One region of the Variovorax sp. 350MFTsu5.1 genome, then DNA from elsewhere that is predicted to be linked to it. Evidence: riboswitches for the same ligand, from Rfam matches in the RefSeq annotation. Region 1 holds a riboswitch; the other holds the start of a gene.
What was found. Region 1 has a riboswitch for glycine ahead of gcvT (glycine cleavage system aminomethyltransferase GcvT). Riboswitches for the same ligand answer to the same signal wherever they lie in the genome.
Positions count from the first base shown of each region.

Region 2: it holds a riboswitch for glycine, as region 1 does, so the genes downstream of both, ABL843_RS04045 (D-amino acid dehydrogenase) here and gcvT (glycine cleavage system aminomethyltransferase GcvT) in region 1, are expected to answer to the same signal.

Region 1 covers NZ_CP157620.1:4,218,291-4,233,899, reverse strand. The annotation lists gene ABL843_RS19285 (TauD/TfdA dioxygenase family protein) at 1-198, opposite strand, end outside; gene ABL843_RS19280 (Bug family tripartite tricarboxylate transporter substrate binding protein) at 270-1,271, opposite strand; gene ABL843_RS19275 (dihydrofolate reductase family protein) at 1,582-2,160, opposite strand; gene ABL843_RS19270 (hypothetical protein) at 2,525-2,884, shown strand; gene ABL843_RS19265 (GFA family protein) at 2,894-3,316, opposite strand; gene ABL843_RS19260 (UDP-N-acetylglucosamine 1-carboxyvinyltransferase) at 3,626-4,927, shown strand; gene ABL843_RS19255 (NAD(P)H-dependent flavin oxidoreductase) at 5,020-6,066, shown strand; gene ABL843_RS19250 (alpha/beta hydrolase) at 6,093-6,770, shown strand; gene ABL843_RS19245 (DUF3014 domain-containing protein) at 6,895-7,803, shown strand; gene ABL843_RS19240 (hypothetical protein) at 7,911-8,165, shown strand; gene gcvP (aminomethyl-transferring glycine dehydrogenase) at 8,200-11,115, opposite strand; gene gcvH (glycine cleavage system protein GcvH) at 11,284-11,655, opposite strand; gene gcvT (glycine cleavage system aminomethyltransferase GcvT) at 11,709-12,881, opposite strand; glycine riboswitch at 12,927-13,040, opposite strand; glycine riboswitch at 13,053-13,149, opposite strand; gene ABL843_RS19220 (DUF6506 family protein) at 13,170-13,379, opposite strand; gene ABL843_RS19215 (YkvA family protein) at 13,693-14,103, opposite strand; gene ABL843_RS19210 (hypothetical protein) at 14,153-14,701, opposite strand; gene ABL843_RS19205 (hypothetical protein) at 14,815-15,273, opposite strand; gene ABL843_RS19200 (MFS transporter) at 15,355-15,609, opposite strand, start outside.
Region 2 covers NZ_CP157620.1:943,804-959,412, reverse strand. The annotation lists gene ABL843_RS04095 (hypothetical protein) at 1-329, opposite strand, end outside; gene ABL843_RS04090 (GtrA family protein) at 369-761, opposite strand; gene rfbF (glucose-1-phosphate cytidylyltransferase) at 758-1,531, opposite strand; gene ABL843_RS04080 (glycosyltransferase family 2 protein) at 1,546-2,487, opposite strand; gene ABL843_RS04075 (NAD-dependent epimerase/dehydratase family protein) at 2,523-3,353, opposite strand; gene rfbG (CDP-glucose 4,6-dehydratase) at 3,353-4,447, opposite strand; gene rfbC (dTDP-4-dehydrorhamnose 3,5-epimerase) at 4,497-5,048, opposite strand; gene rfbA (glucose-1-phosphate thymidylyltransferase RfbA) at 5,045-5,941, opposite strand; gene rfbD (dTDP-4-dehydrorhamnose reductase) at 5,965-6,855, opposite strand; gene rfbB (dTDP-glucose 4,6-dehydratase) at 6,852-7,928, opposite strand; glycine riboswitch at 8,046-8,143, shown strand; glycine riboswitch at 8,147-8,252, shown strand; gene ABL843_RS04045 (D-amino acid dehydrogenase) at 8,345-9,652, shown strand; gene ABL843_RS04040 (RtcB family protein) at 9,672-11,078, opposite strand; gene ABL843_RS04035 (FIST signal transduction protein) at 11,288-12,568, opposite strand; gene ABL843_RS04030 (PhaM family polyhydroxyalkanoate granule multifunctional regulatory protein) at 12,614-13,378, opposite strand; gene ABL843_RS04025 (PLP-dependent aminotransferase family protein) at 13,459-14,895, opposite strand; gene ABL843_RS04020 (LysE family translocator) at 15,018-15,609, shown strand, end outside.

The DNA of each region.
Region 1 (15,609 bases):
CAGCAGTGCACGAATCCTGGCGATGCCGTCGTCATCGAGATCCGGCAGAAACAGATCCTGCAACTCCAGACCGAGCGACGGGGCCAGTCGACGGGTCTTCCAGCCCGAAGGCAATCCTTCGAGAGCTTGCTTCATGGCCGGGCTCGATTCGACAGGCGTCCAGCGTGAGGCCATTTCATCGGCAATGTTCAATGACATTCTTGTCTCCATTCAATTTATCGATGCAATTCAACGAGCGGAACCTCGGGCCCGGTTCGCACAGCTTTTTCTTATTCCGCAGTCACTCCTGAAACCTTGATGAACTCCTGCCAACGCGGAACCTCCGCTTCGAGGAACTTGCGGAATTCCGACGGTGATCGAACCGCTTGCCGTCCCCCAACCTGCTCGATCAAGGCCGTGTACTCGTCGGTTAGCAGGATGGCCTGCATCGCGTTCCAGATCTCTGCGACCTTGTCCGGCGCCACACCGCTCGGCGTCAGCAGGCCGACCCATGGCACGACATCGAATCCCGGAAGCCCCGATTCGGCGACCGTGGGAATCGACTCGAGCTTGGGCAGCCGCTTCGCGCTGCTGATGGCCAAGGCCTTGATGCGGCCGCCTTGCAAGAGCGGTGTCGCGGCAGCCACCCCTTCGAAGGTCACCTGAACCTGGCCTGCGGCAAGGGCCGTCAGCGACGGCGCGGCCCCCTGATAGGGGACGTGCACGAACTTCAGCCTGGTACGCCGGATGAACTCCGTCATGGCCAGATGCGAAACGCTCCCCACGCCCGGCGATGAAAAGCTGATCTCCCCCGGATGGCTGTTCGCATAGCTGACCAGCGACTCCACCGAATCGATCGGCAGCCTGGAATTGACGAGCAGCAGCAGCGGGGTGTCGTACAGCGTCGCGACAGGCTCGAAGTTCTTCAGCGTGTTGTATCGCACGGCCTTGAAGAGGATCGGATTGATGACCAGCGCCGAAGATGCCGAGAACGTCAGCGTGTTCAGGTCGCCGGCCGATCTGGCGACGTTGCCCAGCGCGATGCTTCCGCTCTGGCCCGGAACGTTCTCGACGAAGAAATTGCGGTCCAGCTTCCTGCTCAGCGCGGATGCCAGGTACCGCCCCACCGTGTCGACGGATTGACCCGGTGGATAGCCGATGACGATCCGCGACGAGCGCTGGGAAGCGTCGCCCGCCTGCGTCTGCGTCTGTGCTTCGGCCTGACCGAACATGCCGATGGAGAGCAGGCCCATGGACGCGGCAATCCACACGAACAGGAATCGAACTTTCATCCGTTGTCTCCATCGTTGCTCTAAGAGATGGCGCCCGAATCACGTGCACGCACCGCGTGCGTCTGCGCTCAATTGCCCGAATGGCTTGCCATCGAACAATCATCGAACTGGGGTGAGGGCCTCGTCCAATACCGTTTGACCGGGCAGGCATATGAGAATCGTATGGGCGCGGCCCAGCCGCCGAAGCGGCGCTGCGCCGCGTTCAGGGCTGCAGATGAGCCAGATCGATCCGAGGAGTCTTCGCTGCTCGCGCGCCAGCCTGTGGTGTCGCTGCGCAGCCTGGGCGGGTTGGCCCGCGCTGTCCGACTCGCTACGCGGGCTGCAGCGGCCCGGCGAGCTTGTAGGTATTGAGAAGGAGGCCGGACGGCGTCGTCTTGGTGCTGGCGAGTTCGAAGGAACAACCCGGCGTCCCTTCAGCGAAGAGGCGCTTGCCCGTGCCCACCAGCACCGGATAGACGATCAGCAGGACTTCGTCTGCAAGCCCATGCGCCAGCAGCGCCGAAGTCAGCGTGGAACTGCCCCACAGCACAAGGTTGGGGCCGGCCTGCGACTTGATGCGCCGCACGCCCTCGACCAAGTCCGGCCCGACGCCTTCGAACGGCCCCCACGCGAGGCTCTCCGGGCGATGGGTGACGACGAACTTGGTCGCCGCATTCAATCCATCCGCCATCGGACCGGCTGGCGCCTTCGGCCAGTAGTCCGACCACATGTCGTAGGTGCGCCGGCCCAGCAGCAGATCGAAGCGCCCACCTTGCGCGGCAAGCACCTCGTCCCGGCCGGCGGGAGTCCGGTAGGGCGCGGTCCAGTCGGCATAGGGGAAGCCGTCTTCGCTGGAGGGCTGGATCACGCCGTCGAGCGACACGTGCTCCATGAGCTTGAGCTTTCTCATCCGGGTCTCCGTGTTTGATTGTTGGGGTTGGAGGACTGGGGATGCTGAACCGTCGTCCAGCTTCGCGCAACTCTGACGTCCCAAACTTGACTAGCTCTGTCCGCAGCGCTTACATTGCCCCCGCCTCGTGATGAGCGGGGCCGGGTTTAGCAGCCCGCCGACATCCTGCGACGAGAGCCGCAGCCACCGCACTGGTCTGCGGCTTTTTCGTTCGTGCCTCTTTTTAGGCGGCTCGAACGGGAGGGCTCGCGCCCTGCCGGTTTCCGCAAGGATGTCCCGGTCTGCTAACCCGTTCGAGCTGCCGCCCTCGTTTAGCAGCGGGTGCGTCGGTTTCTGCAAATCGACATCCTTGGGAGGCCCATTCATGGCCAATGCTTCTTCAAACGACGCGGCAAGCGCCGACGCTCGCTGCGCTTGCACGCCTTATCGCCCCGACGCCCAGTTCAAGCCCTTCGAGTGGATTCAGGGCGACCGGCTCGGCGACTCTTCGCAACAAAGCCAGGCCGCATTCCTCAACGATGCCCGCGACGTGGTGCAGGGCGCGCAGACGCTGATCCAGTTGCTCGGCTGGGACGAAGACCGGCGCGATGCCGCTTCGTCCGACGCAGACCCCGCGCCACTCTTCGATGCCTGCCAGCGCAACTCGCTGCAGCGGCTGCTTTCGGCGACGCTGGGTCTGCTTCATGCCCGGATCGAAATCCAGTGCGAGGCGATGACGGGGTAGAGCGCTTTCTTATTTGCCCGGCGGCATCTTCTCGAACTTGACCAGCTCCGGGTCGAGAACGTCCCATGCATGCCCCCGCACGCCGTACGTGACCGCCTGCGGCCTGAACCGGCTCGGGTCGTCGAGGCTCGCTGCATGCACGGTGATGACGTCCGGCATCGCCGCATAGGTCATGTAGACGGGTGAGCCGCAGGTGGGGCAGAACGCGCGGGTCTTGACGTTGCCGCTGTCGCCGACCATGTCCCACAGCGTGGCGCTGCCGGTCTGCTTCGCGCCGCCGCGGGGGAAGCTCAGGTACGAGCCGTGGCCGGTGCCGCTCTTGTGCTGGCAGTCGAGGCACTGGCAGTGGTTCTGGAAGATCGGCTCGGAGGGGATCTCGTAGCGGATCGCGCCGCAGGCGCAGCCGCCGGTGTAGGAGGGGGCGTGGCTCATTTCGCTTTTCCTTCGGATGTTGGTTGTTTCTCCAGCGAAGGGGGCTGGGTGCAGCCAATCTAGGGGAGCCGGCGTGGGTGGGGGAGTAACAAGTTCGTCGCGAGTCGGTCCGCGAACGCGCCGATGGAATCCGAAAGTAATGCGAAAGAGTTGCCAATCTGGCGTCTTCTGCCTTGAGTTCTTACAACTCGGCCCCGTTCATGCCGCTTTCAGACGGTAAAGTCCTGTCTCCCGTTTCGGACTATTTCCGAACCTTTTCCTGCCGCCTCCACCCCGGTCGCTTTCCCGCCTTCTCGCGCGCTCTTCTCCATGTCCAACCTCATCGTGCACGGCGGTACGCCGCTGCGTGGCCGCATTACCCCTTCCGCCAACAAGAACGCAGTGCTGCCGGTGCTCTGCGCCACGCTTCTCACCTGGGAGCCGCTGCGCCTGCATGGGGTGCCCGACATCACCGACGTGCGCAAGATCCTGGACATCTTCCGCACCCTCGGCAGCGACGTGCGCATGGACCACGAAACGGGCACGCTCGAACTGCACCACCGCGAGACGGCCTTCGACGCGTCGCGCCATCGGCTGCCGGAGGAGATGCGCTCGTCGATCATGCTGGTGCCGCCGCTGCTGGCGCGTTTCGGCGTGGCGCGGCTGGAGGACAACGTCAAGGGCTGCACGCTGGGCGTGCGCGAGATCGATCCGCACGTGGAGGTGTTCCAGCGCTTCGGCGGCGAGGTGGAGCGCACCGAGGGCTCGCTGCTGGTGCGCAGCAAGGGCCGGCTGATGCCCACCGACCACTGGCTGGACTACGCCTCGGTCACGACCACCGAGAACTTCGTGCTGTGCGCGGCGGCAACCGACGGCGCCTCGACGCTGACCAACGCGGCATCGGAGCCGCACGTGCAGGAGTTCTGCCGCTTCATGTCGATGATCGGCGTGCGCATCGAGGGCATCGGCACCTCGCGGCTCACGGTGCATGGCGGCGGCACGCTCAAGGGCGGCGAGTTCCGCTTCGACGAAGACTTCCACGAGATCACCACCTTCCTGGCGCTGGGCGCCATCACCGGCGGCGACGTGATCGTGCGCAACAGCGCGCCGGAAAACTTTCCGCTACTGGACCGCACCTTCGCCAAGTTCGGTGTGCAGATCGAGCACAAGGAAGGCTGGTCGCGCGCCATCCGCAACGGCCCGCTGAAGGTGCAGACGCCGTTCACGAGCAACGTGCTCACCAAGGTGGAGGCGGCGCCGTGGCCCTACTTCCCGGTGGACCTGCTGCCGATCTTCATCGCGCTGGGCGTTCGTGCCGAAGGCAACGCGATGTTCTGGAACAAGGTCTACGACGGCGCGCTGGGCTGGACGGGCGAGCTCTCGAAGTTCGGCGCGCACGTGTTCTCGTCCGACCCGCACCGGCTCATCACCTTCGGCGGCAATCCGCTGACGCCGGCGGTGGTCGAGAGCCCGTACATCATCCGCGTGGCGATAGCGCTCTTCATGGTGGCGGCCAGCATCGAGGGCCGTTCCGAGATCCGCAACGCGGCGCCCATCCGCCGCGCGCATCCGCGCTTCGTCGAGAACCTGCGCAGCCTGGGCGTGCAGGTGGAGTGGACGAGCGAGGAGTGAGCTGAAGCGGGGCGATGACCCTGCCGCCGCGGCGACCTCCGGCTTGGCCGGAGAATGGCCGGCATTCGACGAAACAGAAGGAGCGCCCTCGAATGACCACGCTGCAACAACTCCTCGGAACGGAACTTCCGCTCATCCAGGCCCCGATGGCCGGCATACAGGTCAGCGCGATGGCCATCGCGGTCAGCAATGCCGGCGGCCTGGGCTCCCTGCCGGCGGCCATGCTGGGCACCGACGCCCTGCGCAGCGAGATCGCCGCGATCCGCGCTGGCACCGACAAGCCCTACAACGTCAATTTCTTCTGCCACACGCCGCCCGTGCCCAGCGCCGAGCGCGAGGCCACCTGGCGCACAGCGCTGGCGCCTTACTACGCCGAGTACGGCATCGACGCCGCGAGCATTCCGGCCGGGCCGGGGCGCAACCCCTTCAGCGCCGAAGTGGCCGACTTGCTGGCCGAGTTCCGGCCGCCGGTGGTGAGCTTCCATTTCGGGCTGCCTCCCGAGGCGTTGCTGGCGCAGGTGCATGGCTGGGGCGCCAAGGTGCTGGCCTCGGCCACCACGGTCGAAGAGGCGCTGTGGCTTGAGGCGCATGGCGCCGACGCGGTCATCGCGCAGGGGCTGGAGGCAGGCGGGCATCGCGGCCATTTCCTCTCGCACGACCTGACGAAGCAGCTCGGCACCTTCGCGCTGCTGCCACAGCTGGTCAAGGCGGTGAAGCTGCCGGTGATCGCCGCGGGCGGCATTGCGGATGCCGATGGCGTGGCGGCGGCGATGTCGCTGGGCGCGGCGGGCGTGCAGATCGGCACGGCCTACATGCTGACGCCCGAGGCGACGACCAGCGCGCTGCATCGCGCGGCGCTCAAGAGCGAGGCGGCGCGGCACACGGCGCTCACCAATCTCTTCACCGGGCGGCCGGCGCGCGGCATCGTCAATCGCGTGATGCGCGACCTGGGCCCGATCGGTTCGGCGGCTCCTGAGTTTCCGCTGGCCACCTCGGCCATCGCGCCGCTGCGCGCCAAGGCCGAAGCGAAGGGCAGCGGCGACTTCTCTGCGCTGTGGTCGGGGCAGAACGCGACCGGCTGCCGCGAGATTCCGGCGGCCGAGCTCACCCGTGCGCTGGCAGAAGGATTCCGCCGATAGGAACGACAAGAGAAAAGTCCAGGACCATGACCCAGCTTCACCTGCCCCTGAAATTCCTCGCGCACGGCGCGCAACCCGGTGTTCGCGAGCCCTGGCTGCTGGTGCTGATGCACGGCGTCGGCAGCAACGAGCAGGACCTGTTCGGCCTCGCGCGGATGATGCCACCGCAGTTTCACGTGCTGAGCCTGCGCGCGCCCTATGTGCTGTCGCCCGACTCCTACGCGTGGTTCGAGTTCGAGGTGCTGCCCGGCGGCGAACGCCGCATCGACGAGGAGCAGGAGCGCGAGAGCCGCTTTCTCGTCGGCGAGATGGTCGCCTCGGCCGCGCAGCAGCTGGGCGTGCCTGCCGAGCGCGTGATCGTCGGCGGCTTCAGCCAGGGCGGGATCATGGCGCTGTCGCTGCTGCTGACCAAGCCCGAGAGCGTGCGCGCCGCCATGGTGTGGCACAGCCGGCTGCTGTCGCAGGTGGTGCCGCACATCGCGCCGCCCGAGGCCTTCGAGGGCAAGGCGCTGTGGGTGAGCCATGGCAGCGCCGACAACGTGATTCCGCCGAGCGCGGCGCAGGCCACGCGCGAACTGGCGCGCACGCTGCCGCTGGCGCTGTCGGGCACGGACTTTCCGGGCGCGCACGAGATCCGTCCGGCCGAGCTGCAGGCCACGCTGGCGTGGCTGCAGTCGCTGAGCGCGCAGGCAGGCCCAGCTTGAACGACTGAACTTCAGCGCGGTCGCCGCGTCACAGGGCGTTACGACGAGGCGGGCCGGCCATGACCCGATCTGGTGCACCATAGCCGCTCGCCTTCCTGACACTCCAGCACAAGGAACCGCCCCTATGTCCGACAGCGACACCCGCGACACCCCCGAGTTCAGGCCCCGCCGCGAAACGCCCATAGGAACCATCGTCGTCGGCGTGCTCGTGCTGCTCGCGGCCGCGTTCCTCGGCTGGCGCTGGTACCAGCAACAGCAGCAGGCCCCCGAGGCCACGCCGGTGGCCACGGCCCCGAACGACGGGGCGCCGCCCGCGCCGGCACCCGCGCCCGCACCTCAATCCCAGGAACCGCGAAACCCGATGGATGGGATCGCGGTGCCCGACGCGGGCCTGACCACTGCCACCGACACCGATACGCGCGTGATGAAGGCGCTGGTCGACCTGTTCGGCAGCAAGAACGTGGCCGACTTCCTGCAGTTCGACGGCATCGTGCGCCGCTTCGTGGCGACGGTGGACAACCTCGCGCGCGAGCAGGCGCCCGCGAGCGCGTGGCCGGTGCAGCAGACCAAACAGCGCTTCATCACCTCGGGGCAGGGCGACAAGCAGGTCATCGCCGCCAACAACGCGGCGCGCTACAACCCCATCGTGCTGTTCGCCGGGTCGGTCGATCCGGCGAAGGCGGCCAAGGCCTATGCGCGGCTCTATCCGCTCTTCCAGAAGGCCTATGAAGAGCTGGGCTATCCGGGGCGCTACTTCAACGACAGGCTCGTCGCCGTGATCGACCACCTGCTGCAGGCGCCCGAGCCCGCCGGTCCGGTGCAGGTGCGGCTGGTCGAGGTGAAGGGCGACGTTCCCTCGCAGCGCCCGTGGGTGCGTTACGAGTACGCCGATCCGCAGCTGGAGGCCATGTCGTCGGGCCAGAAGATCATGGTGCGCATGGGCCTGGAGAACGAGCGCAAGGTGAAGGCCGCCATGCGCGCCTTCCGCGAGCAGGTGGCCACGGGCGACGTGGCCAGGAAGAAGCAGCCCTGACGCAGCGGGCGTTCTTCCGGCGCTCCGTGTAGGCGCACACCGATTGCATGCCCTGCGGTTGTCGCGGAGGCTTGGTTGCCGAAACCCAAGCTCCGGAGGACAACCGTATGAACCAGATGAGCGTCGACCTCTACCAGAGTGCCACCGATTCGGAGAAATTCCTTGCGCTTCCCGCGGGCACAGACCCCGCCGAACTCATGGGCCCGATGACCTTCGACCGGGACTACGCGCAGATCAAACGTTACCGCGAGGCATTCATGTTCGATCCGTCGGAGGCCTATGCGGGCGTCAATGCCGCGAAGATCGCGGCCGACATCCTCACCGTGAAGTGGGCGACCTACCGCCGCGACCCTTCGTCATAGAAGGACGCGGCTTCCTTTCCTTCGGTCACTTCGCTCAGGCCTCTTCGGCTTCCTCGCTGTACTCGCTCACCGGCACGCAGCTGCAGAACAGGTTGCGGTCGCCGTAGACGTTGTCGACGCGGCCGACCGGCGGCCAGTACTTGGCGTTCTTGAGCTCGGCCAGCGGGAAGGCGCCGAGTTCGCGCGAGTAGGGGTGGCTCCACTCGGTGCCCAGCAGGCTCGCGGCCGTGTGCGGCGCGTGCTTGAGCGGGTTGTCCTCCTTCGGCCAGACGCCTTCCTCGATGCGGCGGATCTCGCCGCGGATGGCGATCATCGCGTCGATGAAACGGTCGAGCTCGGCCAGCGGCTCGCTTTCGGTGGGCTCCACCATCAGCGTGCCGGGCACGGGGAAGCTCAGCGTGGGCGCGTGGAAGCCGTAGTCGATCAGGCGCTTGGCTACGTCCTCTGCGGTGACGCCGCTGGTGTCCTTGAGCGGGCGCAGGTCCAGGATGCACTCGTGCGCGACGTGGCCGTTGGGGCTGGAATATAGCGTCGGGTAGTGGTCCTTCAGGCGCGCGCTGATGTAGTTGGCGCTCAGGATGGCCGTCTCGGTCGCGGCCTGCAGGCCCTTGGCGCCCATCATGCGGCAGTACATCCAGCTGATCGGCAGCACGGCCGCATTGCCCAGCGGCGCGGCCGACACCGCGCCCACGCCGTTCGACGCCACGCCGGCCGTGGCATGGCCCGGCAGGTAGGGCACGAGGTCTTCCACCACGCAGACCGGGCCCACGCCGGGGCCGCCGCCGCCGTGCGGAATGCAGAAGGTCTTGTGCAGGTTCAGGTGGCTCACGTCGCCGCCGAACTCGCCCGGCGCGGCCACGCCGACCAGCGCGTTCATGTTGGCACCGTCCACGTACACGCGGCCGCCATGTTCATGCACCAGTTCGCACAGCTCCTTCACGCGGGTCTCGAACACGCCGTGGGTGCTGGGGTAGGTGATCATCACCGCGGCCAGGTTGGCGCTGTGCTTCTCGCAGGCGCGCTTGAGGTCGTCGATGTCGACGTTGCCCTGCGCGTCGCAGGCCGTCACCACCACCTGCAGGCCCACCATCTGCGCGCTGGCCGGATTGGTGCCGTGCGCGGAAGACGGAATCAGGCAGATGTTGCGACGGCCCTGGCCCTTGGCCTCATGGAAGGACTTGATGGCCAGCAGGCCCGCGTACTCGCCCTGCGAGCCCGCATTGGGCTGCAGGCTGATGCCCGCGTAGCCGGTCGCCTCGCACAGCCAGGCACGCAGCTGGGCGTCGAGCTGGGCGTAGCCCTGCAGCTGGTCGGCCGGCGCGAAGGGGTGGATGTTGGCGAACTCGGGCCAGGTGATGGGGATCATCTCGCTGGTCGCGTTGAGCTTCATGGTGCAGCTGCCCAGCGGGATCATGCTGCGGTCGAGCGCCAGATCCTTGTCCGACAGGCTGCGGATGTAGCGCAGCATCGCCGTCTCGCTCTTGTGCGTGTTGAACACCGGGTGCGTGAGGAACGCGCTGGTGCGGCGCAGGTCTTCGGGGATCAGCGGCACGGTGCTGCCCGAAAGATCGTCGAAGCGCGGCGCCTTCGTGCCGGCGGGCGCGAACAGGGTCCACAGCGTCTCGACGTCGGCGCGCGTGCTGGTCTCGTCCAGCGAGATGCCCAGGTGCTGCTGCAGGCGCTGGCGCAGGTTGACGCCGGCCGCCTGCGCGCGCTCGATGATCGCCTGCGTGTCTTCGCCGGTGCGGATGGTCAGAGAGTCGAACGCGGTGGCGTTCACGGGTTCGCGGCCCATCTGCGAGAGGCCCTTGGCCAGCACGGCGGTGAGCGCGGCCACGCGCTGCGCGATGCGGGTGAGGCCGTCGGGGCCGTGGTACACGGCGTACATGCTGGCCACCACGGCCGGCAGCACCTGCGCGGTACAGATGTTGGAAGTGGCCTTCTCGCGGCGGATGTGCTGCTCGCGCGTCTGCAGCGCGAGGCGGTAGGCCGGCTGGCCGTGCGTGTCGACGCTCACGCCCACCAGGCGGCCCGGCAGCGAGCGCTTGAACTCGTCGCGGCAGGCCAGGTAGGCGGCGTGCGGGCCACCGTTGCAAAGCGGCATGCCGAAGCGCTGCGTGGTGCCGCACACGATGTCGGCGCCCCATTCGCCCGGAGGCGCGAGCAGCGTCAGCGCCAGCAGGTCGGCCGCGACGATGAAGGCGGCGTCGCACTGGTGCGCATGGCCCGCAAGCGGGCGCAGGTCGTGCACATGGCCGGTGGTGGCGGGGTACTGCGCGAGCACGCCGAAGAAGGCGCCGCTCACCATCAGGTGCGGCAGCGTTTCCGACACGGTGCTCACCTTGACCTCGATGCCCAGCGGCGCGGCGCGGGTCTTGATGACTTCGATGGTCTGCGGATGGCAGTCGCCCGAGACGAGGAACACGTTGCTCTTGCTTTTCACGCTGCGCTTGGCCAGCGTCATGGCCTCGGCGGCGGCCGTGGCTTCGTCGAGCATCGAGGCGTTGGCGATGGCCATGCCCGTGAGGTCGCACACCATCGTCTGGAAGTTGAGCAGGGCTTCCATGCGGCCCTGCGAGATCTCGGCCTGGTAGGGCGTGTAGGCGGTGTACCAGGCGGGGTTCTCGAGGATGTTGCGCAGGATCACGCCCGGCGTGTGGTTGCCGTAGTAGCCTTGGCCGATGAAGTTGCGGAACACCTTGTTCTTCGATGCCATCGCCTTCAGCTCGGCCAGCGCATCGGCTTCGGTGACCGGCGCGGGCAGGCGCATCGGCTTCGAGCGGCGGATGGCGGCGGGCACGATGCCGTCGATCAGCTCCGCGCGCGTTTCCGACCCGATCGCCGGCAGCATGCGCGCCTCGTCCGCCGCGTCGATGCCGATGTGGCGGGCAATGAATTCTTCGGCGTTCTCGAGTTCTTGCAGGGTGGGGAGGGCAGCGGGCTTCGACATGGCAGTGCTGTTGATAAGAGCTTGGGGCGGGGAAGCGGGGTCAGAACGCAGAAGTCGCGAAGGTTTCGCAGAGGTCGCAGAAGGAAAACCAAAAGATGATTCGGTTTCTTCTGCGACTTCTGCGTAGTTTTTGTATTCCTTCTGCGTTCGGCTGTCCGATTTCGAGGATCAGGATTCGGCAGCGAACTTGTCGTACGAGGCCGCGTCCAGCAGCGCGTCGAGCTGCGAGGGGTCGCTCAGCTTGACCTTGAAGAACCAGCCGGCGGCCAGCGGGTCGCTGTTGGCGAGAGAGGGGTCGGCGCGCAGCGCTTCGTTCACTTCGGTGATCTCGCCCGAGACGGGCATGAACACGTCGGCGGCGGCCTTCACCGATTCGACGACACCGGCGACTTCGCCCTGGGCGAAGGTCTTGCCGACTTCGGGCAGGTCGACGAACACCACGTCGCCCAGCGCGTCCTGCGCGTGCACGGTGATGCCGACGGTGGCCGCGTCGCCTTCGGCCGACACCCATTCGTGGTCCTTGGTGTACTTGATGCTCATGGTGGAAAAACTCCTCGTGGAAAAAATGGATCGGGGGTGCAGAGCCTAGCCGGTCAGCCGCGGTAGTAGCGGGTGGGCACGAAGGGCATGGTCGACACTTCCATCGGCACCGGCTTGCCGCGCACGATGGCCTGCACGCGCGTGCCGGGCTCGGCGAAGGCGGTGGCCACGTAGCCCATGGCGATGCAGCGGTCGGCCGTGGGGCCGAGCAGGCCGCTGGTGACGAGGCCGATGTCCTGGCCTTCGAAAGACTGCAGCACCGTGCCGTCGCGCACCGGAATGCGCTCCAGCGCCACCAGGCCCACCCGCTTGCGCTTCAGCGTGTCGTGGTCGGTGTGGCCGGCCGCGCCTGCAGTGGCTGCGGAGAGCTGCGCCAGCACCTTCGCTGCGCCCGGAAAGCCGCCCTCGCGCGCACCGCCCGCGCGGCGCACCTTCTGCATCGCCCAGTTGAGCGAGGCTTCGACGGGTGTGGTGGTGGTGTCGATGTCGTTGCCGTAGAGGCAAAGGCCCGCTTCGAGCCGCAGCGAATTGCGCGCGCCCAGGCCGATGGGCTTGACCTCGGGCTGGGCCAGCAGCAGGCGGGCGAGGCGCTCGGCGTCGGATGCGGCCACCGAGATCTCGAAGCCGTCTTCGCCGGTGTAGCCGCTGCGGGTGACGAAGGCCGCAATGCCGTCGATCTGCACCGCGCCGCCCGTCATGAACACGAAGCGCTCGATGCCGGGCGACAGCCGCGCCAGCGTGGCCGCGGCCTGCGGGCCCTGCAGCGCGAGCAGCGCGTGGTCGGGCAGGGGGCGCACCTCGCAGCGCGAGCCGATCTTCTGCTGGATGTGCGCGATGTCGGCCACCTTGCAGGCGCCGTTGACGATCACGAAGATCGAGCCGTTGCCCTCGTTGAAGAACATCAGGTCGTCGAGGATGCCGCCCTCGTCGTTCAGCAGCAGGCCGTAGCGCTGCTTGCCGGCGGGCAGGTCGATCACGTCGACGGGCATCAGGGTCTCGAAGGCGGCCGCGGCGTCGGGGCCGACCAGGCGCAATTGACCCATGTGGGAGATGTCGAACAGGCCGGCCGCGTCGCGGGTGTGCTTGTGCTCGGCCATCAGGCCGGCCGGGTACTGGACCGGCATCGAATAGCCGGCGAAGGGCACCATGCGGGCGCCCAGCTCCAGGTGGAGGTCATACAGCGGCGTCTTGAGAAGTTCGGTAGCGGGGGCGGAAGAAGCGGCCACGGGGCACTCCAAAGGGGCAGTCGAAATCCATGACGCAAGCCATGGGCCACCCCTGCTGTCCGCTTTACCTGAGAGATTCGCCCCACGATCGGGGTTTGCTCCTTCGGTGGGCCGCTGCTCCTGTTTTGGATGCGGCGGCCTCTCTCCAGCAAGGAAACGCCGGTTTTCACCGGCGCCTCGTCAGTCCTTTTGCCTGAGCGTTCGGGGGAAACAGCCCCCTGCGCCTTCGGCGGCCCCGGCATGCGGGGCTCTCTCCTGACTTTCGAGAGTGTAGTTGATCGGGTATCGCTAGGAGAACAGACGGTGCATCGAGTCGATCGACTCCGGCCCGTACGCGACCACGCCAACGGGCACGGCGTAGTCGATGGCCTCGATGATCTTGCCCGCCCACACGGGGCTGAATCCGCCGCAGAGTTCGATGAGCTGTACACCTTCCCGAACCATCTCCTGCGCAACCTCGATACCTTCGGAGGCGGTTGCGACTCCTACGACCTTCATTCGGAACTTGTCTGTTCCCTGATGCTGGACAAATCGGTCTCCCGTCACGATGAATCCGAAACTTGTGAGAGCCATGGGCTTGTTCTCCCTTTATGCATTGATGAGCGTTGAGGCAAGCGGTGCCTCTGGCGGCTGCTTGCTCGGTTCAGCGTACACCTTGCAGCGCTTCGCATCCGCAAGATTCATGACCACCGGTTCCAGATGTCCGATGTACGGTCGGACACGGTGAAGCAATGCCGAAGCCGCTGGCGTCGGCCGGCTTTTCATTCGCAGCGATTCGGCGCGCTCCGCAACGACCATCTTCTCGATGCGCTCAGCGCACCCACAGGTACCACGCCCCTGCGGCGACCGCGATCCACACGGCCACGACCAGCGCGGCGCCCCAGCGGCTGGTCGGCCTCGAGCCCGAGCTTTGCATCCAGGCATCGGCCCGCTCGCGGCATTCGGCGAGCACGGACGCGGGAATCAGCCGGATCGTGAGCCAGATCAGCCCCGGCAGCAGCAGCACGTCGTCGACGTAGCCCAGCACCGGAATGAAGTCGGGGATCAGGTCGATCGGGCTGAGCGCATAGGCCACCACGAAAACACCCAGCGCCTTCGCATACCAGGGCGTGGAGGCGTGCCGGCAGGCGAACCAGAGGGTGACGCCGTCGCGCTTGAGGCGCCTGGCCCAGCTGCGAAGGCGCTCGGACAACGAGGTGGAGGCGGGAAGCGGGGAATTCACCCGGCGATGGTGTCACAGGCCGTGGCGGCCATCGCCCCGATCGAAGTCCTCAGTGAATCACTTCGGCCGGCGGCAGCAGCCGGTCGATGCGCTCGCGCAGCGACTCGGCGCGCTCCGCGCCCGCGGTCTTCTCGATCTCGGTGAGCATCAGCGCGGCGATGGTCAGCATGGCGTTGCGGTCGCGCGCCTCGCGCAGGGCGTCGCGCATCTGCAGCGCGAACTTCGGGTCGCGGCGCACGAACATGCGCTCGCAGATGTCGAACAGGAACATGCGCGTGGTCGCCAGCGAACGCTTGCCGTCGAAGGTGTCGGCCGAGGTGGCGACCTGGATCGGCTCGACGGCGGGGATGGGCGAGGGCGCGGGCTGTGCGGGGGGCTCGGCTTCCGCCGCCGCGGCCTTCGTGCCCTGCAGGTAGCCCTTGTCGATCAGCGCCTGGATCGTCCGCTCGGCTTCATCGCGGTTGGGGAAGAGGGGACTGAAGTCGGTCAGGGAGCGCCGGCCGTCGGCCATCAGCAGCAGGGCGCGTTCGCGCTGGGTGAGCGTGCGCTGTCCGCCCTGGAGTTCGTTGCGCGCCTTGTCGGTCTTGGTGGGAAACATGGCAGCCACAGCTTTGGGGAAACGAAGGCTGCAGCATGGTTGCAAGTGGTGACACCTTCGTGAACCGTTTGGCTTACAGGGCCATTGCGTCCCGCCTCGTCCGGGCGCCTGCCTCAGCCGCCCGCGCTCTCCTTGCGGATGAGCCAGCGGCCCTCCACGCGCTGCAGCTCCAGCGTCTTGCGGCTCTTCTCGCGCAGCTTGTCGGCGCTGTAGGTCTGCTGGAAGCTGGCGGTGGCCGCCTGCCCCTTGAGGCTGATGACGAGGCTGTCGATCTCCACGCTGATGGCGGCCTTCTCTTCGATGCGCGTGCGGCGATCGGTCTCCCATGCCTTGCGATCCTGGCCGCGCGGGGGTGTGAAGTCGCTCGCATAGGCGGCGAGGTAGCGGGCCACGTCGCGTGCGGACCATGCGGCGGCCCAGGCGCGCACTGCGGCTTCGACTTCGCGGATGCCTGCTGCGGGATCGGCCGGTGCGGCGGCGGCTGCCGGCGCGACCGTCGTTGCCGGCCCGGCGGCGAAGGCCGCCGGAGCCAGCAGCACGCTCCCCAGTAGGCAGCTCAGGAATCGATTCATGGCGCGGTGTCCCTCCTTGTCGTTTCGCCGGCCCTTCGGCCCTGCGCCCGATTCTGGCAGCGAACATGCGCCGGGTCGCTGTCAGGCGGCGGCCCCCTCGGCGTCGGCCGGCATCGCCTGTATGGCGCGGTTGCGCAGCCGCAGCGCGAAGACCGTCGCCACGCACAGCACGCAGAGCACTGCCGTCAGCGTCACGCCGAGGCCGCGCGCGTCCGAGAGCATGCCGAAGAGCGGCGACACCAGCCCGCCCACCGAAAGCGCCAGCCCCAGCGCGATGCCGCTGGCCGTGGCCGGGTTGCGCGGCAGATAGTCCTGCGCGAGCGTCACCTGCGCGGC
Region 2 (15,609 bases), 3.3 Mb from region 1:
ACCAGATAGCTCATTGCACCGCCCTTTGCCAGAAGCGATGCGATCGTCAGCCAATGCCAGACATCGAACGAGTCACGGTCGGCAAGATAGGAGAGCGCAAAGCTCAACGGCATGAGCGGCCGGATGGCGTGCGCAGGCAGTGGGCCATCGAGATGCACCATGAGAAACGGGCCATGTTCCGTGAACAGGCCGAGCAGATCCCACTCTTCAACCAGCCCTCCCATGGAGAACCCAAAGGGAAGCCACAACGCAAGCACAATGGCAAGCGACGGCAGCAGCAAGACACATGCGCGATTGAAGAACGAATATCTGTTTTTCTCTACTATCATCCGATGGGATCTTTGCTCTCTTTAGCTTCGGGGCAACCCTCAACGGCCAGCTGCCCGCGAATGCGATTCGGCGAAAACGTAGTACTTGCTCAACAGGTAGAAGAGCCCGGTGTAGACCGCCCCTGCCACCAGTTGCGCCCACCCCTTGTGCATGCCCACGTGGTCGATCAAAAGCATCAGTGCTCCAATGTTGGCCAGATAGGCCACCATGAAGATCGACAGGAAACGGACGATCTCCCGCTTCTTGCCCGCAACGCTGCGGAACGTGAACGTCCTGTTGAGGGTATAGGAAACCACCAGACCGCAGGCATAGCCAACGACGTTGCTGGCTACCGGGCTTAAGCCTGCCAGATACATGCAGGCGAAGATCACGGCGTACCCGACCGCGGTGTTCAGTACACCGACGGCCGCGAATCGAAGGAGTTGCTTCACTCCCAGGTGCGCCAGGGCGCCTTGCCGCTGTGCCAGAGGGCTTCGAGTTCGCGCTTGTCGCGCAGCGTATCGCAAGGTTGCCAGAATCCGTGATGCTGGAAACCGGCCAGTTCACCATCGCGAGCGATGTTCATGAGCGGAGCACGCTCCCACGAAGTGGTGTCGTCGGCAACGTAATCAATGGCCTTGGGTTCCAAGACGAAGAAGCCGCCATTGATCCAGCCGATTTCATCGCTGGGCTTTTCCTCGAAGCTCGACACCTTTTGATCGGCGTCGATGTTCAGGACACCAAAGCGCCCGGGAGGTTGCACCGCCAGCACCGTCGCGAGCTTGCCATGGCGTTTGTGGAACTCGACCTCTGCGCCGATGTCAACATCGGAGAGTCCGTCGCCATAAGTCAAGCAGAAGGTCTCGTTGTCGAGGTACTTCGCAACCCGCTTGAGGCGACCGCCGGTCATCGTTTCCGCACCGGTATCGACGAGCGTGATGCGCCAGTCTTCGGCCTGGCTGTTGAGGATCTGGTGATCGCCGTTGCGCAGGTCAATGCTCATGTCCGACATGTGCCGGTAGTAGTTGAAGAAGAACTCCTTGATCACATAGCCTTTGTAGCCAAGGCACACCACGAAATCCTTGATGCCGTGGTGCGCATAGATCTTCATGATGTGCCAAAGCAGCGGCCGCCCGCCAATTTCGACCATCGGCTTCGGCTTGGTGTCGGATTCTTCTGCAATGCGAGTGCCGAGACCGCCCGCGAGGATGACTGCTTTCATATGGGTATCTGTTCTTAAAGCTTGAGATCGTTGGGTTGCATGTTAAGGCTGCGCTCGACGATGGCGATCGGGTCCGCGCGGAGGATGCGATAGATCCGCAGGATGTACTCGCCGATGATCCCGAGCAGGAACGCGTTGAGTCCGATGCCAAAAAGGACCAGCAACTGGATGCTGACGAATCCGCGGGGAAGGTCTGGTTGCAGCAACCTCAGGGCAATGTAATACACCGATGCCGCAAGGCATCCGAGAAGGATGACGACGCCCAGGAAGGACGCCATCCGAAGCGGCACCGTCGAATGATTGAAGACGGCCGTCAACCCCAGGCGCATCAAGCGCATGACGTTGAACTTGCTCTCACCGACAGTGCGCGCATCGCGATCGTACGCAATGCCGGTCTGGTTGAAGCCCATGCCGGCGATCATCCCGCGAAGGTAGGGATTGCTGGTGCGCGATTTCGCTATGGCCTCGATCACCGCGCGATCGACCAGGCGGAAGTCCCCTGCATCGCGAGGAATTGGATGCTCGCTGACCCTGTCGATGACCCAGTAGCCGCATTTGCGGATCAGGTTCATCAGCATGCCCTCGCGCCGCTTGCGCCGGATGCCATAGATCACATGGAACCCCTGCTGCCAGAGTGCGAAGAACTCCTCCAGCATCTCAGGGGGATCCTGCAGGTCGGCGTCGATCTGCATGACAGCATCGCCACGCGCGTGCAGGTAGTTGGCGAGGATCGAACTCTGGAATCCGAAATTGCGCGAAAACCTCAATGCCCGTACGCGACTGTCCTTTTCAGCCAGTTTCGCAAGCATTGGCCAGGTGTCGTCTTCCGAGTGGTTGTCGGTGAAGACGAACTCGAGGTCGCATCGGTCGGCCATGCGCTCCCCGAGAACGACCAATCGGGCGTACAAAGCCTCGAGGTTGCCCGCCTCGTTGAGGACCGGAATGGCAATGGACACGAGAGGTCTCGTTGCGGACAAATGATTACCTCCGTTCATGCTTGCTTCTTCTGCAATTCTGATAGTTGGGCCTGAACATAGGCTGCCACGCCCTGCAATGCCGGCCGGAAATCGACCTGTTCGAGCAATCGCGGCCTCGGCAGGATCGTGGCGTAGTTGTCATCGGGTGGCTCGGGGCGTGCTCCGATGCGTAACAGATCCGGCCGGCCCACGGCATCGAATACATGAGTGGCCAGCTCGGCCAGCGTAACCGGCGCGCCATGGCTCAACGGCACCACGCCCGTCACACCCGCATCGAGCAAGGCATTCAAGGCAGCCGCCTCGTCTTCGACATGATGGTACTCGCGCAATTGCCGGCCCGGCGACATCTCGAAAGGGTGATCGTGACGCAATGCATCAAAGAGTTGCCCCAGAAACATGAATGGTGCAGGCGCCCCGCCGCCATAGAGCGTATGGATTTGCAGATGCAGCACGTCGTCACCGGCTGTCGCGCGCTCTTGCGCAAACAATCCCAGTTCTGCCTTGCTTGCGATGTACGGGTTCGGATGCCGAGTCAATCGCTCCATCACGGTGCCGCATGTCACGACACGCATGCCCGCCCTGCATGCGCCCTCGATGATCCGCTTGGGCAGATCGACGTTAACCTGGCGATGCTCGGTTGCGGACAGCGCCGGGTCCAGCAGTCCCGCGGAGACCAGCACCACCGACTTCGACGGAACCGCACTGAAGAACCGCTCCACCAGATCGGCGGCCCCAGGCCGCCACCAGCCTTCATAGACAGTGCGATCCAGCAACGTGGACTCACCAGACGGCCGGGACGCGCAGACCGCCTGCCCCAGGCGTCCTCGCCCACCGACGAGATACATCATTCGCGAATGTCCCCGCGCCAGGCATCGATCTGAGCGAGAGTGATGTCTTTCGCGGCGTGTGGTGCTTCGTAGTACTTGCGGTACCAGGCGGCCGTCTCCCGCACCACGCGATGCGTGTCCCATGCCGGCACCCAGCCAAGGAGGTTATGGGCAAGCGAACTATCGAGCGCCAACGCACCGGCTTCGGGAAGCGGGTTGTCCATGAACTCGAGCGGCGGACGCTGCCACTCATCGCTCATCAACTCCAGGACTTCGCGTACCGAATACTGCTTCGGATCGTGCGGCCCGAGGTTCCAGGCCCGCGCGACGTCCTGTGGATTCGGGCCGATCAGCTTGGACATCAACAGCAGATAGCCATGGACAAGCGCCAATACGTGCTGCCATGGCCTCGTGGCCTGCGGGTAGCGCAGCGTGAGCGGCGTCGCGCTCACGACGCTGCGAACGAAATCGGGAATGAGCCGATCCTCGGACCAGTCGCCACCGCCGACTATGTTGCCGCCACGCGCCGTGGCGATCGCAGGCCCCTTGCCCTCGGCGAAGGGGTAGGACGCGGCATAGCTCTGGATCACCATCTCGGCGGAAGCCTTCGAAGCGCTATAGGGGTCCTTGCCTCCCAGCGGGTCGTTCTCCCGATAGGGCCACGGCCACTCGTTGTTGCGATAAACCTTGTCCGTGGTCACGCAGACCACGCCACGCACACCGCCCGTGACACGGGCCGCTTCAAGCACATGCGCTGTGCCCTGAGCGTTGACCAGGAACGTCCTCAGCGGCTCGCGATACGAACGACGCACCAGCGGTTGCGCGGCGAGGTGAAGGACCAGCTCGGGTTTGAAAGCCTGCATCGCGGCGAGGAGCCGTTCGTAGTCGACGATGTCGCCCAGCGTACCCGGCACATCTTTCTCAAGCCCGGCTGCGGCAAACAGCGAGGGCGTTGTCTCCGGCGGCAGCGAATAGCCTTCGACGATAGCCCCGATCGACTGCAGCCACAGGCAGGCCCATCCACCCGTGAAACCGGTGTGGCCCGTCACAAAAACCCGGCGGCCACGTAAATCTTTCTCAAATTCCGCCATATCAGTCATTTTTTTGTTCATTCCCCATCAACAAGCTCATTCAATCAGCATGCAACGCGCGGCAAGGACATCAGTTCTCGAAAAGCTCCGCCTGGTCTATCGAATGCCCCGCCAGATCCTTCGCGGAGAGGATCGGTGCAATCCCGATATCGGGCCACCGGATACCTATGGTCTTGTCGTCCCATCGGATGGCCCGTTCGTGCGCGGGCGCGTAGTAGTCAGTAGTCTTGTAGAGGAAATCCGCTGATTCGCTAAGTACCAGGAAACCGTGCGCAAAACCTTCGGGCACCCACAATTGCTTGTGGTTGTCTTCCGTGAGTTCGACGCCCACCCACTGGCCGAAAGTCGATGAGGAGCGGCGAATGTCCACGGCCACGTCGAACACGGCGCCACGCGCTACGCGCACCAGCTTGCCCTGTGTTTGCGCCAGCTGATAGTGCAATCCGCGCAAGACACCCTTGGCCGAACGCGAGTGATTGTCCTGGACGAACTCGACATGCCGACCCACAGCCTCGTCGAAGGCCTTGCCGTTGAAACTCTCGTAGAAGAAACCTCGTGCATCGCCGAAAACCTTCGGCTCGATGACCAGCACATCAGGAATCGCGGTCGGTATCGCCTTCACGAACGGACCTCCTCACCGAGTAGATGCTTCAGGTACTTTCCGTACCCACTCTTGGCCAACGGTGCCGCAAGCTTCTCGAGCTGTTCGCCCGTGATGAACCCATTGCGCCACGCGATCTCTTCCGGACACGCAATCTTCAACCCCTGCCGATGCTCCAGCGTCGCAATGAACTGCCCCGCTTCCAGCAGGCTGTCGTGCGTCCCGGTATCGAGCCAAGCGTAACCGCGCTGCATGATCTGCACATTGAGCTGATCGCGGTCCAGGTACGCCTGGTTGACGGCGGTGATCTCGAGCTCGCCGCGCGCGCTCGGCTTCACCGCCTTCGCGATGTCCACCACCTGGTTGTCATAGAAGTACAGACCGGTGACCGCATAGCTGCTCTTGGGCTTCAGCGGCTTCTCTTCGATGCTGCTCGCCTTGCCATTGCCGTCGAACGCAACGACGCCGTAGCGCTCCGGATCCTGGACGTGATAGGCGAACACGGTGGCACCGGAAGTCTTCGCATCCGCATCGGCCAGCAGGTGCACGAAGTCGTGCCCGTAATAGATGTTGTCGCCCAGCACCAGCGCACTCGGCGAGTTCCCGACGAACTCGTCGCCGATGATGAAGGCTTGCGCGAGCCCGTCCGGGCTCGGCTGCACTGCGTACTGCAGGTTGATACCCCACTGGCTGCCATCCCCTAGCAGTTGCTGGAAGCGCGGTGTGTCCTGCGGCGTGCTGATGATCAGGATGTCGCGCATGCCGCCGAGCATCAAGGTGGTGAGCGGGTAGTAGATCATCGGCTTGTCGTACACGGGCAGGAGTTGCTTGCTCATCGCCAGCGTGGCCGGATGCAGGCGCGTGCCCGAACCACCGGCCAGGATGATGCCCTTGCGTTGCGTCGTCTTGGTCATGCTCTTTCTTCTCGTGGGATTCTTCAAAGGATCTCGCGCAGCATGCGCGCGACGCCTTCCTGCCATGGGGGCAGGCGCAGGCCGAACGTGGTCTGCAGCTTGCTGGTATCGAGGCGCGAGTTGTGCGGGCGCTTCGCGGGCGTCGGGAATGCGCTGGTCGGCACGGGCTCGACGGCGTCGGGCCCGGCCTTGAGTTCGACGCCGGCCTGCTGCGCCATTTCGAGCACGAAGCGCGCGTAGCCGTACCACGTCGTTTCGCCGCCGGCGATCGCGTGATAGAGGCCGACCTTGGAGGGCTCCTGCAGCGTCGCGCGGATAGCGTGCGCCGTGACGTCGGCCAATAGCTCCGCGCCGGTGGGCGCACCGAACTGGTCGTCGATGACAGTCAGCTTGTCGCGCTCCTTCGCCAAGCGCAGCATGGTCTTGGCGAAGTTGCCGCCGCGCGCGGCGTACACCCAGCTGGTGCGGAAGATCAGGTGCCTGGCGCAGTGCCGGGCCACCAGTTGTTCGCCTTCGAGCTTGGTGCTGCCGTACACGCTGAGGGGGCCGGTCGCATCGCCTTCCTTCCACGGCATGGTGCCGCTGCCATCGAAGACGTAGTCGGTCGAGTAGTGGACCATCAGCGCGCCGATCTTCTGGGCCGCCTCGGCCACCACGCCGGGCGACGTGGCGTTGAGCTTGCGCGCTAACTCGGGTTCGCTCTCGGCCTTGTCGACGGCGGTGTGTGCCGCTGCATTGACGATCACGTCGGGGCGCACCTTGAGCACCGTGTCGGCGAGTTCCTCGGGCCGGCAGAAATCCGCATGGAAATCGGTGCTGTCGAAGTCGAGCGCGACCAGTTCACCGAGCGGCGCCAGGCTGCGCTGCAGTTCCCAGCCGACCTGGCCGCCCTTGCCCAGCAGCAGCAGCTTCATGCCACGGCCTTCGCGTTGTTGTCGTACTGCTTCTCGACCCATTCGCGGTACGCGCCGCTTTGCACGTTGCGCACCCATTCGCTGTTCGCGAGATACCACTCGACGGTCTTGCGGATGCCGGTGTCGAAGGTTTCGGCGGGCTTCCAGCCGAGTTCGCGCTCGAGCTTGCGCGCGTCGATGGCGTAGCGGCGGTCGTGGCCGGGACGGTCGGTGACGTAGGTGATCTGTTCCTTGTACGGCTTGCCGTCGGCGCGGGGGCGCAGTTCGTCGAGCAGGGCGCAGACTGTGTTGACGATCTCGATGTTGGGCTTCTCGTTCCAGCCGCCGACGTTGTAGGTCTCGCCGAGCTTGCCGGCTTCGAGAACGCGGCGGATGGCGCTGCAGTGGTCCTTCACGTAGAGCCAGTCGCGCACCTGCATGCCGTCGCCGTACACGGGCAGGTTCTTGCCGGCCAGCGCGTTGACGATCATCAGCGGGATCAGCTTCTCGGGGAAATGGAACGGGCCGTAGTTGTTCGAGCAGTTGGTGGTGAGCACCGGCAGGCCGTAGGTGTGGTGCCAGGCGCGCACGAGGTGGTCGCTGGCGGCCTTGCTGGCCGAATAGGGGCTGTTGGGCTCGTACTTGTTCTCTTCGGTGAAGGCCGGGTCGGTCTTGGAGAGCGAACCGTAGACCTCGTCGGTCGAGACGTGCAGGAAGCGGAAGGCCGACTTCTGCTCGGCCGGCAGTGCGCCCCAGAAGCCGCGCACCGATTCAAGCAGGCGGAAGGTGCCGAGCACGTTGGTCTGCACGAAGTCCTCGGGGCCGTGGATCGAGCGGTCCACATGCGACTCGGCGGCGAAGTTGACCACGGCGCGGGGCTTGTGCTCGGCGAGCAGGCGGTCGATCAGGGCGCTGTCGCCGATGTCGCCCTGCACGAAGATGTGCTTGGGGTTGCCCTTGAGAGACGCGAGGGTCTCGAGGTTGCCGGCGTAGGTCAGCTTGTCGAGATTAACGACGGGCTCGTCGCTGTTCGCGATCCAGTCGAGTACGAAGTTGGCGCCAATGAAGCCGGCGCCGCCGGTAACCAGGATCATGAAGTCCCCTGCAGTTATGTGGAACGATCGCCGTCCGGCAGATCAACAGGTGATTATCCCATTGGCCCAAGGGAGAGAATCCAGAGGTTGGCGCCCGAGCAGGCTCCGCCTACAATCGCCTCCACTGCAGGAGAGCGGGCCACCCGGTGGCCCTACCGAAGGCGCAAACTCCCATAAACGCTCAGGTCGGCCTCGCAAGGGCCTGTACTGCAACAACTGAAACGCCGTCTGGAGAGCCGCCACGCCATGTGGCGCACCGAAGGAGCAAACCCTCTGCGGGCGCAGCGGGTGAATCTCTCAGGTACCGAGGACAGGGGGAGCGGCAACTTGGACTGCGGTCGTCCGGTTGTTTTTGCTATTCATTCAATAGCAATCCACGCCCGCCGTTCAAGCGCTGCAACCTCAAGGTACTTGAAATGCGCGTGATCGTCCTCGGCGCCGGCCTGCTCGGCGTGACTTCGGCTTACTACCTCCAGCAACTCGGCCACGAAGTGACCGTGATCGACCGGCAGGCCACCCCGGCCGCCGAAACCAGCTTCGCCAACGGCGGGCAGATCTCCGTCAGCCATGCCGAACCCTGGGCCAACCCCAGCGCGCCGCTGAAGGTGCTGCAATGGCTGGGCAAGGAAGACGCCCCGCTGCTCTTCCGCATGCGCGCCGACATGCGTCAGTGGCTCTGGGGCCTGCAGTTCCTGCGCGAATGCACGCCGGCGCGCACCCGCCACAACATCGAACAGATCGTTCGTCTGGGCACATACAGCCGTTCGATGTTGCAACAGTTGCGCCGCGACACCGGCCTCAGCTACGACCAGCGCACCCAGGGCATCCTCCACTTCTACACGACGCAGAAGGAGTTCGACGGTGCTCTCGAGCCCGCCGAGCAGATGCGCACCCTGGGCTGCGAGCGCCGCGTCATCTCGGCCGACGAGGCCGTGAAGATCGAGCCCGCCCTCGCCCACATCCGCCCCAAGCTGGCCGGCGCCACCTACACGGCCGAGGACGAATCCGGCGACGCCAACCGCTTCGCGCGCGAACTCGTCGGGCTGGCCGCCGCCGCGGGCGTGAAGTTCCTGATGAGCCACACCGTCACCGCGCTGCGCGAGGCCGGCGGCAGCATCGACCACGTCGAGGCCACCGACAGCGAAGGCCGCTTCCAGCGCATCCGCGGCGACGCCTTCGTGCTAGCGATGGGCTCGCTGAGCCCGCTCTACGCCGCGCCCCTCGGCATCCGGCTGCCGATCTACCCGGCCAAGGGCTACTCGGTGACGCTGCCCGTCAGGGACGCCTCCAAGGCCCATCAGGTCTCGCTGACGGATGACGAATTCAAGCTCGTCTTCTCGCGCTACACCTCGGCTTCGGGCGACCGCTTGCGCATCGCCGGCACCGCCGAGCTCAACGGCTACGACCGCGACCTCAACCGCGTGCGCTGCGAGGCCATCGTGCGCCGCGTCGAAGAACTCTTCCCCGGCGCCGGCGACACCACCCAGGCCCAGTTCTGGACCGGCCTGCGCCCCGCCACGCCGAGCAATGTCCCGCTGATCGGCAAGACGAAGCTGCCGAACCTGTTCCTGAACACCGGCCACGGCACCCTGGGCTGGACGCACGCCTGCGGCTCGGGCAAGTCGATCGCGCGGATCGTGAGCGGGCTGGAGCCGGAGGTGGATTTCGCGTTCACGGGGATGCCTGCGCCCAAGCTGCGCGTTCCGCAGCCCGCCCTGAGCTGACGAGCCGGCAGGCCCCGGATCACGCCTTGAAGGTGATCCAGGGCCTGAGCCGCACCGCGCATCGAATCAGCCCGGCGCGCTCCTGTGCGTCGATCACCTCGCCGATCGGCTTGTAGGCCTGCGGAGCCTCCTCGATCCGGCGCTCCTCGCGCAAGGTCACGCATTGCCAGCTGGCCTGGGGGTCGGCGGGCGCTGGCCGCATCGCGCGCACCTGTTGCCGGCGCATCCGTCGGCCGGCACCGTGGCTGCACGACCAGAGCCAGTCCTCGTGCCCGAGCCCGGAGGCCAGATAAGAGTAGTCGCCCATCGAGCCCGGAATGAGCGCCAAGTCGCCCGCGTTCGCCGGCGTCGCTCCCTTGCGGTGGATGTTCATGCCGTGTTCCCGCAGCACGACGTTGTGCGGCACGTCCACCACCAGCTTCGACGACGCGGCGCCGAGCAGTTCGGCGAAATCCTTCCGCACCAGCTCGGCCAGCACGACCCGGTTGGCCCACGCGTAGCGCGCCGCCACGCCCATGGCCTCCAGGTATTCGTCGGCCAGCGGCCCCGCCAGACCATAGAGACCGCTCTTCGGATGGCGCAAGCCCTTGGGCCATTCGTCGCGGGCACGGTCCATCCAGCGGCCACCCACATGGAACCCGATGTCGCGCGAGCCGCTGTGGATCATCACGACCACATCTCCTGTCTTCAGGCCCGCACGGTAGGCCTCGTGGCGGTCCAGGACATGGTCGACCACCTGCAGCTCCACGAAATGGTTGCCGCTGCCCGGTGTGCCGAGGCAGGGGTCGCGGAACACCTCGTGGCGGCCGCCGGTGTAGGCCTCGGGTGCGTGCCGCGCACTGCCGCCGAAGTTTGCGAGGCCGATGCAGGCATCGAGCTCGGCCTGCATCCGGTCGCGGTCGCACGACGACCACAGCCCGCCGCTGCGCACCGCCTCCAGGAAGGCCGAGGGGCCCACGTCGAACAACGCCCTGAACGCCGCCGTGTGCACCGGCACGTCGCGGCCGTTGTCGAGCAGGCTGCGCGTGAGCCGCTCGACCAGCCGCGTCTTGTGCGGAGCCACCTGGTCGAGCGTGAGCCCGGTGGTCAGCAGCCGCATGCCGCAGTTGATGTCGGTGCCCACCGCCGCCGGAATGACGAAGTCGGGATCGGTCGCGACGACGCTGCCGACGGGCGCGACGGAGCCCGGGTGGAAGTCGGGCGTCGCGCAGGCCTTGCACACTCCCTTCCCACCGTTGGGCGAGCGCACGCTGGCGAATGCCAGCAACTGGTTCACCGCCTTCTCTTCCAGCGGAAGGCTGGGCGGCAGGAGCACCGTGGCCTGCGAGGCCTCATGGTGCAGGTGATAGACGCCGTCGCGGTAGTCGACGGCAATGCCGGCGCGCGAGAAGGCACGCTGGAGTCTCGAGAAACGAGGATCGCTCATGGCTGCTGTTCCATTCGGGAAACCATGTCGGTTTCCTGCCTCGTCGCACTTTGCGTGGCGAGGCGAAAAAGATCGGCCGCGCTCGCGGGAGACGCGATGCGCGGCTGGCTCTTTCTTGCAGCAGCAGAGATTCAAGAAAGCGGGCGGATTCTAGCGACGCATCCTCCCGCCGAAAACTCGCCCGTCGCTTTTTCGCGTCGGGCGCCGGGTCAGTCGGGCGCAGTGAAAACCGTCAACACTCCCGTATACCCATACAGATGGTGCCGCGCGATCTCCCCCGCGGCGAAGAAGCCCACCAGCGGCACATCGCCCAGCGCGTGGCGCACGATCTGCAGCTCCGCCCCCGGCGCGCCGAAGTGCGGGCCGCCGCGGCCGGAGCAGCTCACGTACACGGCCCCAGCGATGCGGCGCGCCGGATGCGGCGCGGCTTCGGCCTCACCTGCCGCCACGGCGCGCGCGGTGGCCAGCGTCTGTTCCTCGGGCTCCAGTTCCTCGCGGATCTCCGCGCAGATGCGCATCAGGTCGGCGCGCGCGGCCTGGGCGTTGCGGCGGCAGAAGGTCAGGCGCATGCCGGCCTCCGCGGTGTCGGCGATGGCGATGCCGCGCCGCGTGGGGTCGAGTCCGATGATGTGGCGCACGAGCACGTCGGCGCCCAGGTCGCCGGTGCGGCGGATGCCGTCGCTGCCCGCATCGGCCAAGCCGACCAGCGTGTTGCGCACCGCGTCGATGGCCTCCTGCGGACGTTCGAGCGACACCTGCAGGTCGGCCAGCAGCACGTCGAGGGCGGGCTCGCCGTCGAGCTTGAGCAGCAGGTTGCCGTCGGCCTCGGTGATCTCGCGTTCGCGCACCGCGCCCGAGCGCAGCGGCTGGCAGCCCTGGGTGACGCGCGACACCAGCCGCACGCCCTCGCCGAAGACCACGCCCGAGAGCCCGCCCGAGAACACGCCGCCGGCGGCACCGTGGCCGCGGATGTTGCCGTTGCCGCCGACCGCGAACTGCAGCGCGCCGCCGCGTCCCGACGAGAGTCCGCCGAACAGGTAGCCGGTGTCGGTGCGCCCGGCCATTTCCCCGATCAGCTCGGCCAGGTCGGGCGTGGCGGGGTCGGCGTGCACCAGCGCCGTGTGCGCCTCGAAGCCGCTCATTTCCGAATTGCCCAAAGGCGCGACGCCGGAGAACACGCGGTACTGGTCGCTCGGCAGGGCGCAGAGCATCAGCGTCATGCCGGGTTCGTCGAAGTACTCGGCGTTGTTGGCCGACACGCCGATGCCGACCGTGCCGGACCAGTCGGTCACCTCGGGCAGTTCGGCGCTCAGGTGATCGAGGATGTCCTGCGCGTCGTTCGCGTAGTGGTCGGTGATGTAGAGCAGCCCGAGCGTGGGCGCGGAGGCGTAGTCGGGCAGCGCCATCTGCGCCCGCAGCTGGGCGAGCACGAGGCCCGCCGCCATTCGCCATTGCGGATGGGTGGCATGGCCGGAGGGAAACAATTTCATGATGCGTGCCAACCCGTTCTGAAATAGATGGATGTGTGCAGGACGTCAGCGTCGCGCGGAGGTTCGCTTGCGCGCGGCGGTCGACGCCTTCTTCTTCGCGGCCGGTGCCACAGCCTTCTTTGCTGCAGGGGCGGGCTTGCGGGCCGCCGCCGGCTTGCTGCCGATGACCGAGCCGACCGCATCGGCCAGCGGCTGGGCCATGGCCGGCACCTTCAGCTGGGCCGCATCCTGCAGCGCCGTGCTGGCGATCTGCTGGAACTGCTCGGTCAGCGAGCCCCACCACTGCATCGGGTCGACCACGCCAGCGCCCTGGGCGGCCGCGGCTTTCGCCCTGGAGGCGGCCGGCTTGCGGCTGGCCTTCTTGGGCGGGGGAGCGGCTTCTTCGACTTCCTCCTCGGGCGCCTCCTCGTCCTCGATGTCCTCGGGTTCGGGCTCCGGCGCGGCCTTGGCGGGAGCGGGCGTTACGGCAGCCGCGGCGGCGGTCGCCTGCCGGGTGAAAGCGCTGGCGATGTCTTCCATGCGCACATTCATGCCGCGCAAGGTCGACAGCGTCATCTTCTGCACTTCCAGCGCCTGGATGGTGGCCTTCAGAGCATGGCCGTTCTGCTCCAGCCAGTACTGCACCGTCTTGAGTTCCTGGATGCGCTTGTCGACCTCCTCCACGCTCAGCGTGGGCGCCACCCAGCTCGCCAGGCTCGGGATGCCCGGCACCGAACCGTTGCCCGAGGCCGCGCCGCCGGCGAGGTTTTTCAGGAAATCGAATCCGGGAACGAACTGGCTGAAGTCGAAGGGCTTGCTGGCGTTGCTCATGCGGGAGGTCTCCTGGGGTGCCGGGTATGGGTTTTCTTGTGCTGCCAGCTTACTCCAAGCCTCCGGGCTTTTAGCGTCCGTCAGAGCTCGCTTCTGACCTTGCTGAAGACTTTCCAGAAGGCGGCGTCCTGCGAGGTCGCGAAGTTGATCCGCATCATGGTGCTCGGCGGCCGGCGCGCATGGAAGAGCGACCCCGGCGCCAGCAGGTAGCCCTGGTCGAGCATGCGCTGCGTGAGCGCGTCGGTGTCCACGCCGGTGTCGACCCAGCCGAAGAGCCCCGCGGGCTCCGAGGCGAAGGTGCAGCCGTGCGCCATCGCCAGCTTCACCGCCCTCCCCCGCGCCCCGTCGAGCCGGATGCGCACGCGCTCGGAGTGCCGGCGCAGCTGCCCCTGGTCGATGCACCACGACAAGGCCCGCTCGAAGAGCGTCGGCGAGGTCAGCGTGGCCAGCAGCTTGGTCTCGAGCAGCCGCTCCTTCAGCTCGGGCGGCGCGGCCAGGAAGCCGATGCGCCAGTTGGGCGCCAGGATCTTCGCGAAGCCGCTGACGTAGATGGTGCGCTGCAGCCCGTCGAGCGCGCTCAGCCGCGTGGCGTGCTCTGGCGCGAGGTGGCTGTAGGTGTCGTCCTCGACGATGTGGAAGCCGTGCTCGTTGGCCAGCTTGAGTACGCGGTGCGCGCTGCCCGGCGTGAGGCTGTAGCCGGTGGGGTTGTGCAGCACGCTCACGCTGACGAAGAGCTTGGGGCTGTGCAGCTTGCAATACTGCGCCATCACTTCCAGGTCGGGCCCGTCGGCGCGGCGCGGCACCGGCAGGATGCGCATGCCCAGCGCCTCCAGCCGCGCGAACTCCAGCGCCCAGCCGGGCTCCTCGACCATCACCGGGTCACCCGGGCGCAGCAGGGTGCGGCTCACGATGTCCAGCGCGTGGGTGGCGCCGACGGTGGTCACGATCTGGTCGGGCGAGGCCGGCACGTTGATGCCCACCAGCTTCTGCGAGAGGCTGCGCCGCAGGCTCATGTCGCCGGCGGGCTCGCCGTACTGGAGCGACAGCTCCTGCAGCGCGGCTGTATTGGTCATGCGCCGCACGGCCGTGGGCATGAAGGTGGAGGCCATCCAGTCGGGCGGAAACACGCCCATGCCCGGCTGCGGCTTGTCGCTCGGGCGGTGGAACATGCTGCGGATCAGCGAACTGGCGTCGGCCGGCACGCGCGAGGCCATCATCTGCACTGCGATTGCGGCGGGCACGCCCATCGCGCCGTTGGCGTCGGCCGAGCGGGCGTCCTGCGCCGGGGCCGAGTCGCGAACGTAGAAGCCGCGCTGGCGCCGGGCCTCGACCAGCCCCTGCGCCAGCAGCTGGTCGTAGGCCGCGACCACGGTGTAGGGGCTCACGCCCTGCTGCCGCGCGCATTCGCGCACCGAGGGCAGCCGCGCGCCCGGCGGCAGCAGCCGCGTGCGGATGCGCTCGGCCAGGCGGTCGGCGAGCTGCCCCGTCAGCGACTGTGTGGAGGTGCGTGTGAGCATGCGTCGTCCGGGCTGTGCCGGTTTCCCTGGCTTCTGTGTCGAAGGGGTGACCAATACAGATTGCCTTATTGTTCGATCATCTGTACTGGAACTGTAATGGTCGCAAGTTTAGAGTGTGTGTCATGAACTGGCAAGAATTCACCGCGCTGCTGGTGCTGGCCACGGCGATGAGCTTCTCGCCCGGTCCCAACACCACGCTTTCCACCGCCCTGGCGGCCAATGGCGGCCTGTCGCGCGCCATGCGCTTCGTGGTCGCAGTGCCGGTCGGCTGGACCCTGCTGCTGGCGCTGTGCGCCGCCGGCATCGGCGCGCTGGTGGTGGCAATGCCCTCGCTGCGGCTGGCCATCAAGGCGCTGGGCATCGGCTACCTGCTGTGGCTGGCTTGGAAGCTCAGCGGCAGCGCCACGCTCGGCAAGGCCGATGGCAAGAGCCTCTCGGTGGGCTTCGGCCAGGGCGTGATGCTGCAGCTCGTGAACATCAAGGCCTGGCTGCTGGCGCTCACGCTGGTGGCCGGCTGGATCGCCGGGCAGCCCGACGCGCTGCACCGCTTCGCGATCGTGGCGCCGGTGATGCTGGCCTATGCCTTCGTCAGCAACTTCGCGTATGCGCTGGTCGGCGCCATGCTGCGCGACTGGCTGGCCAAGGGCTCGCGCCTGCTGTGGTTCAACCGTGCAATGGGCCTGGTACTGGTGCTCACCGCCTGGTGGATGGTGG